2 regions of the Bradyrhizobium sp. AZCC 1719 genome follow, and region 2 is predicted to be linked to the other one. Evidence: predicted binding sites of a transcription regulator. Region 2 holds the regulator's gene; the other holds the start of a gene.
What was found. Region 2 encodes PhoB, which activates phosphate uptake and scavenging genes when phosphate is short. Its sites were predicted from a motif close to TGTCATNNANCTGTCAT; they were not measured.
Positions count from the first base shown of each region.

Region 1 (9,441 bases), 4.3 Mb from region 2:
AGTCCTTCCTGTTCCGAAAAGACCAGATAGGGCGGCAGCAGCAGCAAGCCGTCGGCGCCGGCCGCCTCGACCCCAAGGGCAAGTTGCGTCGCCATCGCGGTGCCATGGCCGATCCCGGCGAGCACCGGCACGCGTCCCTTGGTCTCGTCCACAGCCGTTGCCACGACCTTCGCGACCTCGGCCGGGCTCAGCGAGAAGAATTCGCCGGTGCCGCCGGCGGCAAACAGACCCGCCACCTCATACCCGCACAGCCAGTCGAGATTGGAGCGGTAGCGGGTCTCGTTGAACGTGTTGTCGGCCCGAAATGGTGTGACGGGGAACGACAGCAGGCCATCGCCGATCCGGCTGGCCATCTCCTTGGGGGTCATCCTGCTCATGCTCTAATCCTTCAGCAGCTTACGCCAAAGGATTAATGCAAGATGCCCACGGACGGAGACCCAATCACTGTATCGATCGATCCATTGATTGGATCGAGCCGGGTTGGCCGGCAAGGTCTCGGGCAATGCCGGCAATGACAGGGAGAAGCGGATTGTCATTGTCGCTGCGCCGGACAAAGAACAATTCAGCCGGCCGCTGCCACGGCATCAGTACGGACCGCAGCACGACGCCGCTGAAGCGCAGATTGGCCGCGGTCTCGGGGACTAACGCCACGCCGACACCCGAATGCACCATGGCGAGGATCGAATGGATCTGCGCAAGATGCTGCGCGTAATTCGGCACTAGATTTGCGCGTGAGAACAGCTCGACCAGGAGATCGTGGAAATAGCGGGCTTCATAGGGCTCGTACATAATGAAGGGCTCGCTTGCCAGATCCTCCAGGCGTAACTCCTCCGCCCGAGCCAGCGGATGGTCGCTCGGCAGTGCCGCGACCAGCGGTTCCGCCGTCACGCGGAAGGCGTCAAGACCACCGCGCGGTATCGGCGGGCGGAGCAAGCCGATATCGATCTCGCCGGAATCGAGCCGCTTGAGCTGATCGCTGGAGACCATTTCCTTCAGCGAGATCTCGATATCGGGAAGTTCACGCCGGCAGGCCGCGACCAGCGCCGGCACGTAGCTGTAGGCGGATGTGGCCGTGAAGCCGATATTGATCGATCCGGCCTTGCCGCTTGCCATCCGCCGGGCCAGCACGGCCGCGCTTTCCGCGAGCTTGAGGAGGTGCCGCGCATCGACCAGAAAACGCTGCCCCGCCGGCGTCAGCCGGACGGCTCGGTTGCTGCGCTCCAGCAGTGTCACGTCAAGGACGCGTTCGAGAATCTGGATCTGACGGCTGAGCGGCGGCTGCGTCATGTTCAGCCGCAGCGCCGCGCGCCCGAAATGCAGTTCTTCCGCAACTGCAACGAAGCAGCGCAACTGGCTCAACTCAAACATGAAATCTGTATTTTCAACCTGAGACGAAGGGCCGGTGACCGGCCGGATGTCCGACTTCTACCGGCTGATGCGCGGCCGATCCATCCAAAAAAGGTATCGACCTATCCGCAGACTAATTCATAGGCCACCCTGCCCATGACCTATCATTCCTCCCCAACGCTGCCTCGAAGGTCTGCAGCCTGCCAAACGGCGGGATCGCGCTGAATTGCGCTTTGAAACGGAGGAACGACCGATGTCTATGCCATCTCTCGCCCGGGCGATTGCCGCCGCTGTCCTTACAGTGTGTGCCTTGGCGCCAAGCGGAGCCGGCGCTCAGAATTTTGAGCGGCCCGTGCGGCTGATCGTGCCGTTCGCTCCCGGCGGCACCTCGGATATTTTGGCGCGCCTGATCAGCCCAAAACTATCCGCCGCCATCGGTCAGTCGGTCGTGGTCGAGAACAAGCCGGGCGCAGCCGGCAATCTCGGGGCCGACGCCGTCGCCAAGGCGCAGCCCGACGGCCACACCCTGTTGCTGATGGATGTCGGATCGCTGGCAACGGCGCCCAGCCTGTTCTCCGATCTCACTTTCGACGTTCAGAAGGATCTTGCGCCCATTTCCATGGTGATGTTCGGCCCCTACGTCCTGGCCGTCCATGAATCGGTCCCGGCGAAGACGTCCAAGGAGCTGATCGAATACGCCAAGGCCAATCCGAACAAGCTGACCGTCGCCAATTCCGGCGTCGGCGGTGCCAATCATATCACCGCCGTGGTGATGGCGAAGGAGCTCGGAATTCAGTGGAAGAATGTTCCCTACAAGGGCGGGGCCGCCGCCTCGCGCGCCGTCGTGTCCGGGGAGAGCGGCGTGATCATCAACGGCGCTGCGGCGACGATGCCCTTTGTAACAAACAAGCAGCTTGTCGGACTTGCTGTCACCGGCGAGCAGCGGATTGCCTCGGCTCCCGATCTGCCGACTTTCAAGGAGGCCGGGCTGCCCGGCGGCGACGCCGGGACCTGGCAGGGCATCCTGACCACGGGTGGGACGCCGCCCGCCATGGTCGCGCGATTGAACGCCGAAATCCGCAAGATCCTGGAGCTGCCCGAGATTCAGCAGAAGATCGCCGAGCAGGGTGGCGTGGTGCGCGGCCAATCGCCGGAGGAATTCCGCAACTGGCTCAAGGACGCGACGACGCGCTGGGGCACGATCATTCGCGAGGCCGGCATCAAGGGCAGCTAAGGGCGGGCCGATGACGCGTTCCCGGACCGACCTGCAGGACCTGCTGTTTGGCCTGTTCCTCCTGGCGGTGGCGACGGGTACGCTCGTCGCCACGCGCAATCTGACGGTCGGTCATGCCGCGGATATGGGGCCCGGCTACATGCCCCGCGTCGTCGCACTCGCGCTGATGGCGTTCGGCGTCTTCTTTACTGGGCGTGGGCTCTGGCGCGCGGGTCGCGGCATCGCACCCGTTCAGTTGCGGCCGCTCCTGGCGATTCTGGCTTCTGTCGGCGTCTTCGCGCTGACGGCGGAGCGGTTGGGCCTCGCGGTCGCCTCCGTCGCCGCCGTGATGCTCGCCAGCTTCGCCACGCGAGAAGGCCGGCTTGTCGAGACCGTGGCGTTTGCCATCGTGCTTTCGGGCGCCGCCGTTCTTCTGTTCGTCAAGTTGCTGGGCTTGCCGATCCCGATCTGGCCCCGCTAGGGCGGCACGCTTCGCAGGCAGACGCATATGGAACTCTTTGACAATCTGCTGATGGGGCTTTCGACGGCCCTTCAACTCAACAATTTGATTTTCTGCCTGATCGGCGTGGTCATCGGGACCGCGATCGGCGTGCTGCCCGGCATCGGTCCGATTCCAACGGTGGCGTTGCTGTTGCCCTTCACCTTCGGTCTGTCGCCTGCGAGCGCCATGATCATGCTGGCTGGCATCTTTTACGGCGCGCAATATGGCGGTTCGACCACCGCCATCCTGGTCAATGTGCCGGGCGAGACGTCGTCGGTCGTCACCTGTATCGACGGTCACGAGATGGCCAAGCAGGGCAGGGCCGGAACCGCGCTCGCCATTGCCGCGATTGCCTCGTTCTTTGCCGGCACGATGGCGACGATCGTGATCGCGGTACTCAGCGTGCCGTTGTCGGTGCTGGCGCTCAAATTCACCGCGGTTGAATATTTCAGTCTCCTCGTGCTCGGCCTGATTGCCGCGGTCGTGCTCGCGCATGGCTCGGTCGCCAAATCGCTGGCAATGGTGCTGCTGGGGCTGTTGCTCGGCCTCGTCGGGATCGATGTCTCCTCGGGCGTCGCGCGCATGACCTTCGGCATCGCCGCTCTATCGGATGGTCTTGATTTCGTGCCGATCGCGATGGGCCTGTTCGGGCTGGGTGAAATCATCGCCAATCTGGAGAGACCCGCCGAGCGCCGCGTCGTCAGCCAGTCGATCCGCAGCCTTATCCCGAGCTGGCAGGATTTGCGGGCGGCTTTTCCGGCCGTGGTGCGCGGCACGGCGCTGGGCTCTGTGCTGGGGGTGTTGCCCGGCGGCGGTGCCGCGCTTCCGCCGTTCTCCTCCTACGCGCTGGAGAAGAAGCTCGCCCGCGATCCCTCGCGCTTCGGCAAGGGCGCCATCGAGGGCGTTGCCGGTCCGGAGGCCGCCAACAATGCCGGCGCCCAGACCAGCTTCATTCCGCTGCTGACGCTCGGCATTCCCGCCAACGCCCTGATGGCGCTGATGATCGGCGCGCTGATGATGCAGGGCATCCAGCCCGGCCCGCAGATCATGACCGAGCAGCCCAAGCTGGTCTGGGGCGTCATCGCCAGCATGTGGGTCGGCAACCTGATGCTGCTGATCATCAACCTGCCGCTCGTTGGCCTGTGGGTCTCGATGCTGAAGATTCCCTACCGCCTGCTGTTTCCCGCCATCGTGCTGTTCTGCTGCATCGGCACTTACGGGATCGCCAACAGCCTGTTCAATGTCTGGCTGATGATGGGTTGCGCCTTGATCGGCTATTTCTTCATCAAGATCGGCGTCGAGCCCGCGCCGCTCCTGCTCGGCCTCGTGCTCGGTCCGCAATTGGAGGAAAACTTCCGGCGCGCGATGTTGATCGCGGACGGCGATTTCACCGTCTTTCTGTCGCGGCCGATCAGCGCGGTCATCCTCGCAGTCGTCGCCGCCTTGTTGCTGGCAATGCTTTCGCCGGCAATTCTGAGAACGCGGAAAGAGGCGCTGGCGGAATGAGCGGTGTGGGCGTCAGAGCGTTTTCCAGCGAAGTGGACACCGGTTCGCGTCAAGAAAACGCGTCAAAACAAGAATCTAGAGCCCGGTTCTGATTCAATCAGAACCGAAAGGGCTCTAGTCGCGCAATTGCCAGCGACCGATGACCCGAAAGTGCGAATTCGGATTGTCCTGACGGCACAGCGCGATGGCGTCGATCGCGAGCGGGCCGATGCCGGTTGTCGAAAACCTGCTGCGTAGCATTGCCACAACCGGCTCGCGCCGTTCGGCGGGAAGCCGTCCCGTCAGCGTCATGTGGAAGCGAAATTCTTCGAAGACGTAAGGGTAGCCCCAGCGGTCGAGATAGTCGCGCTGCCGTGGCGTCAGCGCCTCCGGACTTCGCCGCGCGCGATCTTCCGGGCTGAGGGGAGCGCGGAACGGATCGAATGCCCTGGTCGCCTGGGCGGCAAGCAGGTCGAGATCTGCCGACGGTTCGGCGGGAATGACCGCAATGAAACCGCTGATCGAATCGACGACCGGTTGGATCACGGGCACTGGCCGGGCCAGATCGGCGAATAATTCGCAGGCCGCAGCAAGCTGCGCCTCGGCCTTGCCGTCGGCCAGCGCCATCGGCGCCTTCAACGTGGCGTGAAAGCCGTATTTGCGCGGATCGCGCGTCAGCTCGCGCCAGTCCGATGGGAGTCCGTCCGGAAAGGGCAGGTCTTCGCCGCTCTGGGTGTCGTAGCCGAGCAGCGAGCCGCCGAACCGGTCGAGCGCGCCGCCGGGCGTGGCGGTATAATAGATTGCGTAACGGGGGTAATTTGCCATTGCGCCAGAATAGGGCCGCTTCACGCGGCTGCAACCGCCTTGCGTGGTGCTGTGGACGAATGGACGAGACGGTTCGCCTCCGTCAGATGTACGAGATGCCCCGCGGCAATGACTGCGACTACCCGCGGCCGCAGCGGCACCGTGTCATCGACGAGAAGGATGTCGGCACGCTGCCCCGCGGCGAGCGTGCCGCGATCGGCGAGGCCGGCGGCGCGCGCCGGTGCCGCTGAGATCAATTGCCATGCCGCGGCCAGCGGCAGAACGGCGTCGGTCGCAAGCCGGAATGCCGCCAATAGCGGCGCCGGATAATAATAGTCCGACGCAAGCACCGAACAGAGGCCCTTGGCGATCATGTCGGAGGCCCTGGTCCAGCCGGTATGGCTGCCGCCGCGCACCACATTGGGCGCGCCAAACACGATGAAGTCACCGGCCTCGGCAGCATCGCGTGCGGTTTCCTCGTTGACCGGAAATTCGGCGATTGCAACGCCCTGCGCACGAAAGGCCTGCCGCATCGCCGGGCTCTCGTCGTCATGCGAGAGCATCCGGACACCCGCCGCGCGCGCTGCCTGCGCCAGCCGGGCGATCGAAGCCGGCACGTCGTGGCCGCGGGAGACCACACGTTCCACCAGGCGATCGAACGCCTCATTGCTGAGGCCTGTGCGCTCGACCATTCGGCTGCGCTTTTGCGGCTTGGCGAGGCTGGCGACCGTCGAGTCCATATGGTCGTTGAAGGCGAACAGGTCGACGCGTCCTTCCGACAGCCAGTCGATGATTTCGCTTTCTGCGTCGAGATTGTAGGTCTCGTGACGCAAGTGGAAGCGAGTGTCGGCGGCGAGCTGCGGCCGCATCTGCTCGATCGCCTCCAGCAAGCGCCTGGCATTGTCGGCGCTGCGCAGGCCGGGCTCCCACGACCAGGTCGTGGCATGGTAGACGGTCGTGATCCCGTTGCTGATCGCCTGCCGGTCGCTGTCAACAAGCGCCACATCGATCGGGAAGTCGACCCCGGGGCGCGGCATCATCTGCCGCTCGAAGGCATCGCCATGCAGATCGACAATGCCCGGCAATACCAGGAGGCCATCGGCATTGACGCCGCCGATGCTGTGGTTGCTGTACGCACCTACGGCTGCGATCTCGCGGCCAGCGATCCGCAATGAGGTTTCGACGATTTCGTGGCCGAGCAGGGCCCGGCCACCTTCGATGAACAGTTCGGTCACGATGCGGCACTCTGGTTGAATGGACGGCGAGTAGCTGCTGCGGCGGCTTCGTACTTTTCGAGAAAGCCCTCTACATCGAGCTTGCGGAAATCGGGCAGGGCGTGGCGCAGCGTCTCATGGCCCCAATCCCACCACGCGAGTTCCGCAAGCCGCCCGGCAATGGATTCCGGAAAACGCCGCTTGATCGGCCGTGCCGGATTGCCTGCAACGTTCGTATAGGCGGGGACATCCTTGGTCACGATGGCGCCGGCCGCGACCACCGCGCCGGTGCCGATCGATCGGCCAGGCAGAATAACCGCGCCGTGGCCGATCCAGGCGTCATGGCCGATATGGACGTGATGCTTGCGGCGCCACGCAAAAAACTCGGCATCGTCGCTCTCGCCCGAAAAGTAGCTGGAGGCGCGGTAGGTGAAATGCGCCTGCGAGGCCCGGTGCATCGGATGATTGCCCGGGTTGATGCGCGTCATCGCCGCGATCGAACAGAATTTCCCGATCGTCGTATAGGTGATCTGCGAGTCGTTCACGACGTAGGAATAATCGGCCATCGTGACTTCGAGCAGAATGGTCCGGGCGCCGACCTCGGTGTAGGCGCCAAGCTGGCAGTCGCGCACTGACGCGGTGGGGTCGACCAATGGTTCAGTGGAAAGCATCTTGCCGGCCATCGGTAACGTCCATCAACAATCGGGGAAAGGGGCACCCGCTCGTCTTCGATGCGCTTGATGACAGGATCATGACGGACACATGACGCCAGCCGCTGCTGTGGACGAACGCCGCAGCGCAGCACTCGTGTCACACAACTGTAAGATCGAGCCGCTAGCGATGCTTCACGATCGGAATTCTGGAGCAGTGCATGCTGGTGGTAGAGGGTTTGACGTGCCGGTTTGGCACCAAGGCCGCGGTGGACAATGCGTCATTTTCGATCCAGCCCGGCAGCTTCGTCGGCGTGATCGGCCGCTCCGGCGCCGGCAAGTCGACGCTGCTGCGGATGATCAACCGCCTCGCCGAGCCTTCCGAGGGACGCATCCTGTTCGAAGGCGTCGACGTGACCGCGCTGCGCGGCAAGGATTTGCGGCAATGGCGCGCGCGCTCCGCGATGATCTTCCAGCAGTTCAATCTGGTCGGCCGGCTCGATGTCCTCACCAATGTACTGATGGGGCGACTGGCTGAAATTCCGTCCTGGCGCTCGCTGACCCAGCTTTGGCCCGAAGAAGACAGGGCGCTGGCAATGTCGGCACTGGAGCAGTTCGATATGGCGGCGATCGCCGCCCAGCGTGCCGACCAGCTTTCCGGCGGCCAGCAGCAGCGCGTGGCGATCGCGCGCGCACTGGTGCAGGAGCCCGACATCATTCTCGCCGATGAGCCGATCGCCTCGCTTGATCCCCGCAACACGCGGATCGTGATGGACGCGCTGCTGCGCATCAACAAGCATTTCGGCATCACCGTGATCTGCAACCTGCATTCGCTCGACCTGGCGCGGACCTATTGCGATCGCCTGATCGGCATGGCGGCCGGGCGGGTGGTGTTCGACGGCGCGCCGGAGACGTTGACCGACCGCATCGCGCGCGAGCTCTATGACCTCGAAGCCAATGACGTCATGGGCATCGAGCCTGCGCCGGCGCCCGATGGAGTAGCCGTTCCGGAACTCGGCACCGCTGCTGCGGCCTGAAGCTGGCATCCGTTTCGACCGTCGATCCATGTGACCTCGAACTCGTAATAGGACCAGCTCATGATGTTCAATCGTCGGTTTGTTCTCGCCGCTGCGCTGGCCGCAATAGCTTCCGTGGCTTCGGCGCAGGAATGGAAAGCGAAGTATCCCGAATTGGTGATGGCGTTGGTGCCGGCCGAGAACGCAACCGGGGTCCTGGCGCGCGTTGGACCTTTTGCTGAGTATCTAACGGATGAACTCGGCGTGAAAGTCACGTTGCGTGTCGCCAACGACTATACGGCGGTGATCGAGGGCCAGAAGACCCGGCAAATCCATATCGGCCAGTATGGGCCCGGCTCCTATGCGCGAGCCAACACCGTATCTGGCGGCAACGTTGTCCCGTTCGCGACCCTGCGCAGTTCGGGTGGCGTGATTGGATACTACTCCGTGATCTATGTGCGCGCCGACAGCCCATACAAATCCATCGATGATCTCAAAGGAAGGACGTTGGGGCTGGTCGATGTCGAATCGACTTCCGGTTCCAAAGCTCCGACTTTCTTTTTGGCCGACCAGGGCTTCCCAATCGAAAAGCATTTCAAGTTGGCTCAGCCAACCGGCAGCCACGAAAACGCTATCTTCGCGTTGGCGAACGGAACGGTCGACGCGGCGGCCAACTGGTGGAACGGCGAGGACGACTCGAATCTGGTCCGAATGCTCACCAAGGGCATGCTCAAGAAGCCCGACGGCACGCCGATGACGAAGGCCGATTTCCGCGTCATCTGGAAATCACCGCTGCTGCCGGGGTCACCCTTTGCGCTGCTTGCTGACATGCCCGAGGACCTCAAGTCCGCGATCATTCAGGCCTTCCTGGCTGCGCCCAAAAAGAACAAGGCTGCCTTCGACGCATTGACCGACGGCAAGGTTGAGAATTTTGCGCGCGTTTCGAAGGAAGACTACGTCGAGTCGGTCAAGATGAACCTGTGGCTTGATGAGCAACGCAAACGCAAACCTACAAACTGATCTTGTTCGGGTCGTCGTCTTTCAGCTTGCGGCCATTTCAGAAAATCAGAGGAGAGAGAAATGTTGAACCGACGTGCATTGCTGTTGTTGGCGTCCGGCCTGGCTATCGTTGCAACGCCCGCCTTCGCCCAGTCGTGGAAAGAGAAGTACCCCGAACTGGTGATGGCGCTGGTTCCCGCAGAAAACGCGA
Region 1 is NZ_JAZHRU010000001.1:6,498,773-6,508,213, reverse strand. Features, by position in the region: gene kdgD (5-dehydro-4-deoxyglucarate dehydratase) at 1-377, opposite strand, end outside; gene V1292_RS30755 (LysR substrate-binding domain-containing protein) at 442-1,368, opposite strand; gene V1292_RS30750 (Bug family tripartite tricarboxylate transporter substrate binding protein) at 1,601-2,581, shown strand; gene V1292_RS30745 (tripartite tricarboxylate transporter TctB family protein) at 2,592-3,041, shown strand; gene V1292_RS30740 (tripartite tricarboxylate transporter permease) at 3,069-4,568, shown strand; gene V1292_RS30735 (DUF1045 domain-containing protein) at 4,683-5,372, opposite strand; gene V1292_RS30730 (alpha-D-ribose 1-methylphosphonate 5-triphosphate diphosphatase) at 5,393-6,586, opposite strand; gene V1292_RS30725 (DapH/DapD/GlmU-related protein) at 6,583-7,248, opposite strand; gene phnC (phosphonate ABC transporter ATP-binding protein) at 7,437-8,252, shown strand; gene phnD (phosphonate ABC transporter substrate-binding protein) at 8,316-9,251, shown strand; gene phnD (phosphonate ABC transporter substrate-binding protein) at 9,312-9,441, shown strand, end outside.
Region 1: phnC (phosphonate ABC transporter ATP-binding protein) is a predicted target of PhoB. The motif match lies at 7,317-7,333, and genes of this name have one in related genera.

Region 2 (9,441 bases):
GCGCTGCGAGACATAAGTCGCCTGCACGCCGGGCACCCGGCGGCGATTGCAGGCGCTGCGGGGATTGGCTTCCGGAAACCGCGGGAAGACACCAATCTGACGGATGCTCACCCGGCCGTGTTCGGGCGATTGCGCGACCCGCAACACCACGTTGCCGGCGGAGCTGCAATCCGGGTTGGTCGAATAGGCTTCATAGAGCATCAAAGGCTTGCCGGAGGCCACCACCTTGTCCGCCTGCGCGGAAACAACCGACAGCAATAGTCCGAGACACGTCAGTACAATTCGCATTTCTTGCTTCCCCTGCCCATCATGCCGCCTGACGACGGCAGGGGAACTTACACGCAAGAATTGCGCTGCGTCGAGAGGGACCTCTCCCTTACTCCACGCCCGCTTCATGTGGGGTGAACTGGTAGACCGAGGAGCAGAACTCGCAGGTCACCACCACCTTGTCGTCCTTGACCATCTCGGCGCGGTCCTTGGGCGCAAAGCTCTTCAGCATCGCCGAGACCGCCTCGCGCGAGCAGGAGCATTGCGCGCGCAAGGGCAGCGACGTGAACACGCGCACGCCGCGCTCGTGAAACAGGCGATACAGCAGCCGCTCGCCCGACAGATCGGGATCGATCAGTTCGACATCCTCCACGGTGCCGATCAGCGACTGACCTTCCACCCATGCGTCGTCTTCCGCCACCTGATGCGTGACCGCGCCTTCCGGCGCGTCGCCCGGATGCAGATCGGCCTGCCGCGCCCGCTCGGGCGACTTCGGCAGGAATTGCAGCAGCATGCCGCCGGCGCGCCAGCGATGCTTGCCGCCGTCGCCGCCGCGCCACTCCTCGCCGACCGCAAGCCGCACGCGGGTCGGGATCTGCTCGGAGCGCAGGAAATACTCATGCGCCGCGTCTTCCAGGCTGCCACCGTCGAGCGCCACCAGGCCCTGATAGCGGCTCATGTCCGCGCCCTGGTCGATGGTCATGGCGAGATGGCCCTTGCCGAGCAGGGCGCCCGAACTCTGGCCGTCCTTCAGCCGCCGCGCGTCGTAGCGCGCATAGGCGCGCAGCCGGTCCGGCGACTGGAAATCCACGATCAGAAACGACACCGGACCGTCGGTCTGCGTCTGCAAAATGAAACGGCCGTCGAACTTCAGCGCCGAGCCAAGCAGCGTCGCCAGCACGATCGCCTCTCCAAGCAGTTTGCCGACCGGCGCCGGATAATCGTGCTTGGTCAGGATGTCGTCGAGCGCGGGGCCGAGCCGGGTCAGCCGCCCGCGCAGATCGAGCGAGGCGACCTCGAACGGCAGCACCGCATCATCGACGGGAACGGACGAGGGCGCGCGGATCGGCGCCTCGGTGGTGATTTTGATGTCGGGGGAATCTGAAACCATGGCGCTCTATCTGGGGTCGGAAGGAGCAAAGCGAAAGGGGGCTCGTGTCCCGGGCGCGGCGCAGCGTGCAACGCTGCTCCGCAGAACCGGGACCTATTCATGTATGCGACATGGGCCCCGGCTCTGCAGCGCATCGCTTGCGCGCTGCGCAGCGTCCGGGGAACGCAAGCGGAGATAGCTACCCTGCCGCGTCAAAACACCAGGCCAGAATGCCCTTTTGCGCGTGCAGGCGGTTTTCGGCTTCGTCGAACACGACCGATTGCGCGCCGTCGATTACTTCATCGGTGACTTCCTCGCCGCGATGGGCGGGCAGGCAGTGCATGAAGATCGCGTCAGGCTTGGCCAGCGACATCAGCTTCGCATTGACCTGATAAGGCTTCAGAACATTGTGGCGGTGTTCGCCGTCCTTGTCGCCCATCGACACCCAGGTATCGGTAACGACGCAATCGGCGCCGCGCACGGCAGCTTCGGGATCGGTGCCGAGCACGATCGGCGCCTGCGTCGCCTTGATCCAGTCCTTCATCGCCTTGTTCGGCGCAAGCTGCGGCGGGGTTGCGACATTGAGCTTGAACTTGAAACGCTCGGCTGCATGCGCCCAGGAGGCCAGCACGTTGTTGTCGTCGCCGGTCCAGGCCACGGTCCTGCCCTCGATCGGCCCGCGATGCTCCTCGAAGGTCATCAGGTCGGCCATCACCTGGCAGGGATGCGAGCGCCGCGTCAGACCGTTGATCACGGGCACGGTGGCGTGCGCGGCCAATTCCAAGAGCGCGTCGTGATTGAGGATACGGATCATGATCGCATCGACATAGCGCGACAACACGCGCGCGGTGTCGGCGATGGTCTCGCCGCGGCCGAGTTGCATCTCGGCACCGGTCAGCATGATGGATTCGCCGCCGAGCTGGCGCATGCCGACGTCGAACGACACCCGCGTGCGGGTCGAGGGACGTTCGAAGATCATCGCCAGCGTCTTGCCTTCGAGCGGCTTCTTGCCCTTCTCATGCGCTTTCAGCTTCGCCTTCATGGTGGCGCTTAACGCCAACATGCTGCGCAATTCATCCAACGGCAGTTCGTTGATGTCGAGGAAGTGACGGACGGACTTGCTCATCATCCCGCCGCCTTCTTCAACTGGCCAGCGGACAGCGCGACACAGGCGCGCTCCAGCCTTTGCACGGATTCCTCGATCTCGGCCTCGGTGACGATCAGCGGCGCCAGGAACCGCACCACATTGTCGCCGGCGCCCACCGTGAGCAATTTCTCGTCGCGCAACGCGTTGACGAGATCGCCCGACGGCACCACGGCCTTGACGCCGACCAGAAGCCCCTCGCCGCGCACTTCCGACAGCACGGCGGGATAGCGGTCGACGACGGAGGCCAGTTTCTGTTTCAACAGCAGCGACATCTTCTGCACGTGATCGAAGAAGCCGGGCTTCAGCATCACATCGAGCACCGCATTCGCCGCTGCGATCGCCAGCGGATTGCCGCCGAAGGTCGAGCCGTGCGAGCCCGGCGTCATGCCGCTTGCTGCTTCCGACGTCGCCAGCACCGCGCCGATCGGGAAACCGCCGCCCAACGCTTTGGCCAGCGACATCACATCCGGTGTCACGCCGACGCGCTTATAGGCGAACAGATCGCCGGTGCGGCCCATGCCGGTCTGCACCTCGTCGAACGCGAGCAGCAGGCCCTTCTCGTCGCAGAGCTGGCGCAGCGCCTTGAAGAAAGACTGCGGCGCGGAGCGCACGCCGCCCTCGCCCTGCACCGGCTCGATCAGGATGCCCGCGGTCTGCGGGCCGATCGCTTTCTTGACCGCTTCGAGATCGCCATGCGGCACCTGGTCGAAACCGTCCATCGGCGGCCCAAAGCCTTCGAGATATTTGGCGGAGCCGGTTGCTGCGAGCGTGCCCAGGGTGCGGCCGTGGAAGGCGCCCTCGAAGGTGACGAGGCGATAGCGTTCAGGATGGCCCTTGGAGAATTGATAGCGGCGCACGACCTTGATCACGCCTTCCATCGCCTCCGCACCGGAATTGCAGAAGAACACGAGGTCGGCAAAGCTCTGCTCGCAGAGCCGCGCGGCGAGCTTCTCGCCATCCGGCGACTTGAACAGGTTCGACATGTGCCAGAGTTTCGTCGACTGTTCCTGCAGCGCCGCGATCAGGTGCGGATGGCAGTGACCGAGCGCATTCACCGCGACGCCCGAGGTGAAGTCCAAATAGCGCTCGCCATTGGTGGCCGTCAGCCAGCAGCCCTCGCCGCGTTCGAAGCCGAGATCGACCCTGGCGAAGACGGGGAGCAGATGCGACGTGGCGCTATTGGTCATGGCAATCACTGAGGTTTGAGACCTGCCTTTGAGACCTGCCGCGGGCGTGCATTGGCGCGAACGCGGCAACAGCCGGTCTTGCGAAAACGAAACGTGCCGCCTCTTAAGGGCGGCACGTGAGAGGCATTCTATGTGGGTGGGGAGCGCTGTCAACACGCACGGAACGGCCTTTCCTGCAGTGCAAGATGCTGAAATCCGTAAGATTGCGGTGTGGTGGAAAACACGCAGTGAAATGCCTAGATTGTCAGAACATGTGGACGTTCGGGCCCGGACTCTTGCGCCCGAGTCACGCCATATTGTAGCGTTTGGGCTGTCGGGTACGACATCTCGTGCGGCAGTTCTGATCCCTTAGAGTCCTTTTTGTGCAGGCGTAAACGTTCGGCGCGGTTAGCGCGTCCGGCGAGGGCTAAGGGATTCTGACCGCAGGGATTTTTGAGACGATTGACTCGCCGGCGCTGCCCCCGATTGGCCGGCGCGATGCGAAGGGAAGATTACGATGACCGTTTTGACCTGGTCCGACGATCGCGTCGAACAGCTTAAGAAGCTCTGGGAAGCCGGATTGTCGGCGAGCCAGATCGCCGCGGAACTCGGAAATGTGACGCGAAACGCCGTGATCGGCAAAGTGCACCGGCTGGGCCTTTCCGGCCGTGCCAAGAGCCCCTCCTCGGCCGCCCCGCGGCAGCGCAAGGCACGCCCCGCCCAGCCGATGATGCGGGTGTCGCGCCCGGTCTCGCGCGGCAACACCGCGCTGGCACACGCCTTCGAAGTCGAGATGGAGCCGGATCCGATCGCCTTCGACAACGTCGTGCCGATGAGCCAGCGGCTGTCGCTGCTCGAACTGAACGAGGCCACCTGCCACTGGCCGGTCGGCGATCCCTCGAGCCCGGAATTCTTCTTCTGCGGCGGCAAGGCGCTCACCGGCCTGCCCTATTGCGCCCACCACTCGCGCATCGCCTACCAGCCCGCCGCCGATCGGCGGAGGCAGCAGCCGAAGCAAACGAGGTAAGGGGCGCGCTCACAGATGTCGTCCCTGCGAACGCATGCGAACGCAGGGACCCATAACCACGGGTGTGCGTGGTTATGCTTCGCTGGAGCTCCAGCGTTTCTCAACAATCAGCATCGGTGGTTATGGGTCCCCGCGTTCGCGGGGACGACAGCCGAATGCGCCGAGATAACAGCGAAACCTTACGGCTCCACTTTCGCAAACCGATCATCCAGCGCGTAACCGGCGCCGCGGACGGTGCGGATCGGATCCTGCTCGCGGCCGGGGTTGAGCAGTTTGCGCAGGCGGCCGATGTGGACGTCGACGGTGCGCTCGTCGATATAGATGTCGCGGCCCCAGACACTGTCGAGCAACTGCTCGCGGCTGAAGACGCGGCCGGGATGCTCGAGGAAAAATTCCAGCAGGCGATACTCGGTCGGACCGAGATCGATCTGGCGGCCCGAGCGCGCGACGCGGCGCTTTTCGCGGTCGAGTTCGATGTCGCCATAGGTCAGCACGGTGGCGAGCCGCTCGGGGCTCGCACGGCGCAGCAGGCCCTTCACCCGCGCCAAAAGTTCCGGCACCGAGAACGGCTTGACGATGTAATCGTCGGCGCCGGTCGCAAGCCCGCGCACCCGCTCGCTCTCCTCGCCGCGCGCGGTCAGCATGATGATCGGCAATTGCTTGGTTTCAGGGCGCGCCCTCAAGCGGCGGCACAGCTCGATGCCGGAGAGCCCCGGCAGCATCCAGTCGAGCACGACGAGATCGGGCACGCGCTCCTTCAGCCGCGTATCCGCATCGTCGCCGCGGGCGACGGTTTCGACATCATAACCTTCGGCGTCGAGGTTGTAGCGCAACAACGTGGTCAGCGCTTCCTCGTCCTCGACCACCATTATGCGCGCGCTCATCTTGCATCAGCCTCTTCTGTTTGACGCGTTATCTTCACGCGAACCGGTCTCCACTTCGCCTGAAAACGCTTTGTCAGGTATTCGGCACCGTGGTGGCAAACGTCGTCATGTCGCCCTTCGGGCGCTTGTCGAGCATCTGCTGTCCCTCGATCATGTAGAACACGGTTTCGGCGATGTTGGTGGCGTGGTCGCCGATCCGCTCGATATTCTTGGCGCAGAACATCAAATGAATACAGAACGAGATGTTGCGCGGATCCTCCATCATGTAGGTGAGGAGCTCGCGGAACAGCGAGGTGCAGATGGCGTCGACTTCCTCGTCGCCCTTCCACACCGCCATCGCCGCCGGCAGATCGTGCGCGGCATAGGCGTCCAGCACCGACTTGACCTGCGACTGCACCAGATCGGTCATGTGCTCGAGGCCGCGCATCAGTTTCAGCGGCTGGAAATCGTTCTCCAGCGCCGCGACCCGCTTGCCCATGTTCTTGGCGAGGTCGCCGATCCGCTCCAGATCGGTGGCAACCCGCATCGCGCCGACGATCTCGCGCAGATCGATCGCCATTGGCTGGCGGCGGGCGATGGTCAGCACCGCGCGCTCCTCGATCAGATGCTGTAGACGATCGACCTCGAGGTCGTTGGCGACGACGCGTTTGCCGAGCGCGACGTCGCGGCGGACCAGCGCGTCGACGGATTCGGTGATCATGCGCTCGGCCAGGCCGCCCATCTCGGCGACCAGACGAGTCAATTCCTGGAGGTCGCTGTCGAATGCCTTGGCCGTGTGTTCAGACGCCATCCTTGTTCTCCTTAGCCGAACCGGCCCGTGATGTAGTCCTGGGTGCGCTTGTCGCGCGGATTGGTAAAGATCGTCTGCGTTACACCCTCTTCCACCAGAACGCCGAGATGAAAGAACGCCGTGCGTTGCGAGACGCGCGCGGCCTGCTGCATCGAGTGAGTGACGATGATGATCGTGAAGTTTTCCTTCAGGTCGTCGATCAGTTCCTCGATGCGAGCGGTCGCGATCGGATCAAGCGCGGAGCAAGGCTCATCCATGAGAATGACTTCCGGACCGACAGCAATGGCCCGAGCGATGCACAACCGCTGCTGTTGGCCGCCCGACAGTCCGGTGCCAGCTTCATGGAGCCGATCCTTCACTTCCTCAAAAAGCCCCGCCCTCTTCAGACTGGTTTCAACGATGTGATCGAGGTCGCTCTTACTGCGCGCCAGCCCGTGAATGCGAGGTCCATAAGCAATATTATCGTAGATTGATTTAGGAAACGGGTTGGGTTTCTGGAACACCATGCCCACGCGAGCACGAAGCTGGACCACGTCGAGCCCGCGCTCGTAAATGTTCGTATTGTCGATCTCGATGTCGCCGGTAACGCGGCATGTCAGGATAGTATCGTTCATTCGATTGAGGCAGCGCAAGAACGTCGATTTGCCGCAGCCCGACGGGCCAATGAACGAAGTGACGGATTTCTCCGGAATGTTCACCGTAACGTCGAAGAGCGCCTGCTTCTCTCCATAATGAACGTTGACGTTCTTTGCGGTGATTTTCGACCGACCCACCGGCATTTCGCCGGATACGGGAATCGTCACCGACGACATGGCTGAAGCGCTATGGGTATTCATTGAAAACTCCGTAACTCTGGATTTGCCGGACGCGCGCGCCAATCGAGTTTTACCATTGCAGTTTCTTTCGGAGCCGGTAGCGGAAGTAGATGGCGACCCCATTCAAAATAAGCGTGATCGCCATCAAAACGAGGCCCGCGGCGGCCGCGTTTGAATGGAAATCAGCGCCCGGACGCGACACCCAATTGAACGCCTGAATCGGCAGGACGGTGAAGCCTTCGAACAACCAGGCAAATGATACGAAGGGAAACTCACCGTTGATCGGGGCCGGCGGCAAGAACGCGATGAATGAAAGAGCGCCGATAGTGACCAGCGGCGCGGTCTCGCCGAGCGCGCGCGAAATACCGATGATGACGCCGGTCAGGACGCCCGGAATTGCCGCCGGCAAGACGTGATCCTGGGTGACTTGCCACTTCGTTGCACCAATCCCGTACGCCGCCTCGCGCAAGCTCCATGGCACGGCCCGGATCGATTCACGGGTGGCAACGATGATGATGGGCAGGATCAGCAAAGCCAGTGTGAGGCCCGCCGTAAATATGCTGCGTCCCGTGCCGAAGCCATAGACGAAGAGTCCAAGTGCCAGAAGGCCGAAAACAATGGACGGAACGCCCGCAAGATTGCTGACGTTGATTTCGATGATGTTTGTCCAGATGTTTTTGGGTGCATACTCTTCGAGATAGATGCCTGCGGCCACACCGAGAGGAACGCCGATAAAGGCAGTAACCGAAATCACCAGAAGCGATCCGACCCAAGCTGACAGGATTCCTGCCTGGCCGGCGCGCCGGGACGGAAAATTGGTGAAGAATTCAGCCGTCAGCCGCGGATAGCCGGAAACCGCCAGGTCGACCATCAGCGCCGCCAGAGCAATCAATCCGATGGATGTCGCCGCGAGTCCGAAACAAATGAATATTATTTCGTTCCTCCGGCGACGCTTGAGGCGATCGATAAACTCGTTGTCGACTGCCTGGCTCGGCACCGTTTCGTCGGTCATGGTCGATGCAATGGACATCAGTAGACCTCACGGAATTTGTGGCGGAGCCAGAAGCCGGCGATGTTGAAGACGAGGGTGAGCAGCAGGAGCGCCAGCCCGGTCGCAAAAATCGTCTGATAGGCGAGGCTGCCGTGCGGCAGGTCACCAAGGGCGACTTGAACGATATACGCTGTGATTGTCGCGGCGGGCTCGCGCGGATCGATCGTGAGATTTGGTTGCTGCCCGGCAGCGATCGCGACGATCATCGTTTCGCCGACGGCACGCGAGATCCCGAGAATAAAGGCGGCCGCCACGCCCGAGGTCGCAGCAGGAAGCACGACCTTGACGGCGGTCTCCAGCCTCGTCGCTCCCATCGCCAGCGAACCGTCGCGAAGGTTGTTCGGAACAGCGCGCATGGCGTCTTCCGACAGCGAAGCGACGTACGGGATGATCATGATGCCGATGACAATGCCCGCACTCAAGATGTTGAAGCCCGGCAAGTCCGGCACAAAGGTCTGCAGAAACGGCGTCATGAACAAGAGGGCAAAAAAGCCATACACCACCGTCGGCACGCCGCTCAGCAGCTCCAGGATCGGCTTGATGATTTCACGGGTTCTGGGTGACGCGAATTCACTCAGATAGATGGCCGTTATGAGCCCGATTGGCGCAACGAATAGCAGCGCAACCACGGTGCTCAAAAGCGTGCCGCCAAGAAGAGGAAGAATACCGTATCGAGGATTTGCGAACAGCGGCGTCCATACCGTCCCGAACAGGAACTCCGTGATCGGTACAGACCTGAAGAAGCCTATCGATTCAAAGATGAGGACGCCGACGATAGAGAGCGTCACAAAGACTGAGGACGCGGCAGCGGCAAGAAGAACGAATTCAATCGCCCGCTCGCGCAATCGTTGCCTGCGGCGCTCCCCGACAGTTAACGCTGACGCCATAATATCCCCCACCAGCTCGTATCAGACGGCGCCGGAGAAGCCATTGCTTCTCCGGCTTAGTGCTCACTGCGTTCGATCAGGTCTTCGCGTCACGCTTCATCAGGTCATCGATCGAGACACCAACTTCGGGAACACCCCCGAACACGGTGCCTACCCGACCTTCCTTGAAATGCTTGTGAGCCGTCGCATAGGCGGCGGGCGGAAGCGGCAGATACTTCACTTCCTTCACCAGCGCCGGGCCCTTGGTCATCAGGAACTCGACATAGTCCTTCACCTCGGGCTTATCGGCGGCCTTAGTGCTGACATAGATGAAGAGC
Region 2 is NZ_JAZHRU010000001.1:2,241,732-2,251,172, reverse strand. Features, by position in the region: gene V1292_RS10650 (hypothetical protein) at 1-288, opposite strand, end outside; gene V1292_RS10645 (Hsp33 family molecular chaperone) at 377-1,378, opposite strand; gene argF (ornithine carbamoyltransferase) at 1,557-2,483, opposite strand; gene V1292_RS10635 (aspartate aminotransferase family protein) at 2,483-3,691, opposite strand; gene V1292_RS10630 (GcrA family cell cycle regulator) at 4,188-4,697, shown strand; gene phoB (phosphate regulon transcriptional regulator PhoB) at 4,877-5,581, opposite strand; gene phoU (phosphate signaling complex protein PhoU) at 5,655-6,371, opposite strand; gene pstB (phosphate ABC transporter ATP-binding protein PstB) at 6,383-7,150, opposite strand; gene pstA (phosphate ABC transporter permease PstA) at 7,257-8,216, opposite strand; gene pstC (phosphate ABC transporter permease subunit PstC) at 8,216-9,124, opposite strand; gene V1292_RS10600 (PstS family phosphate ABC transporter substrate-binding protein) at 9,201-9,441, opposite strand, start outside.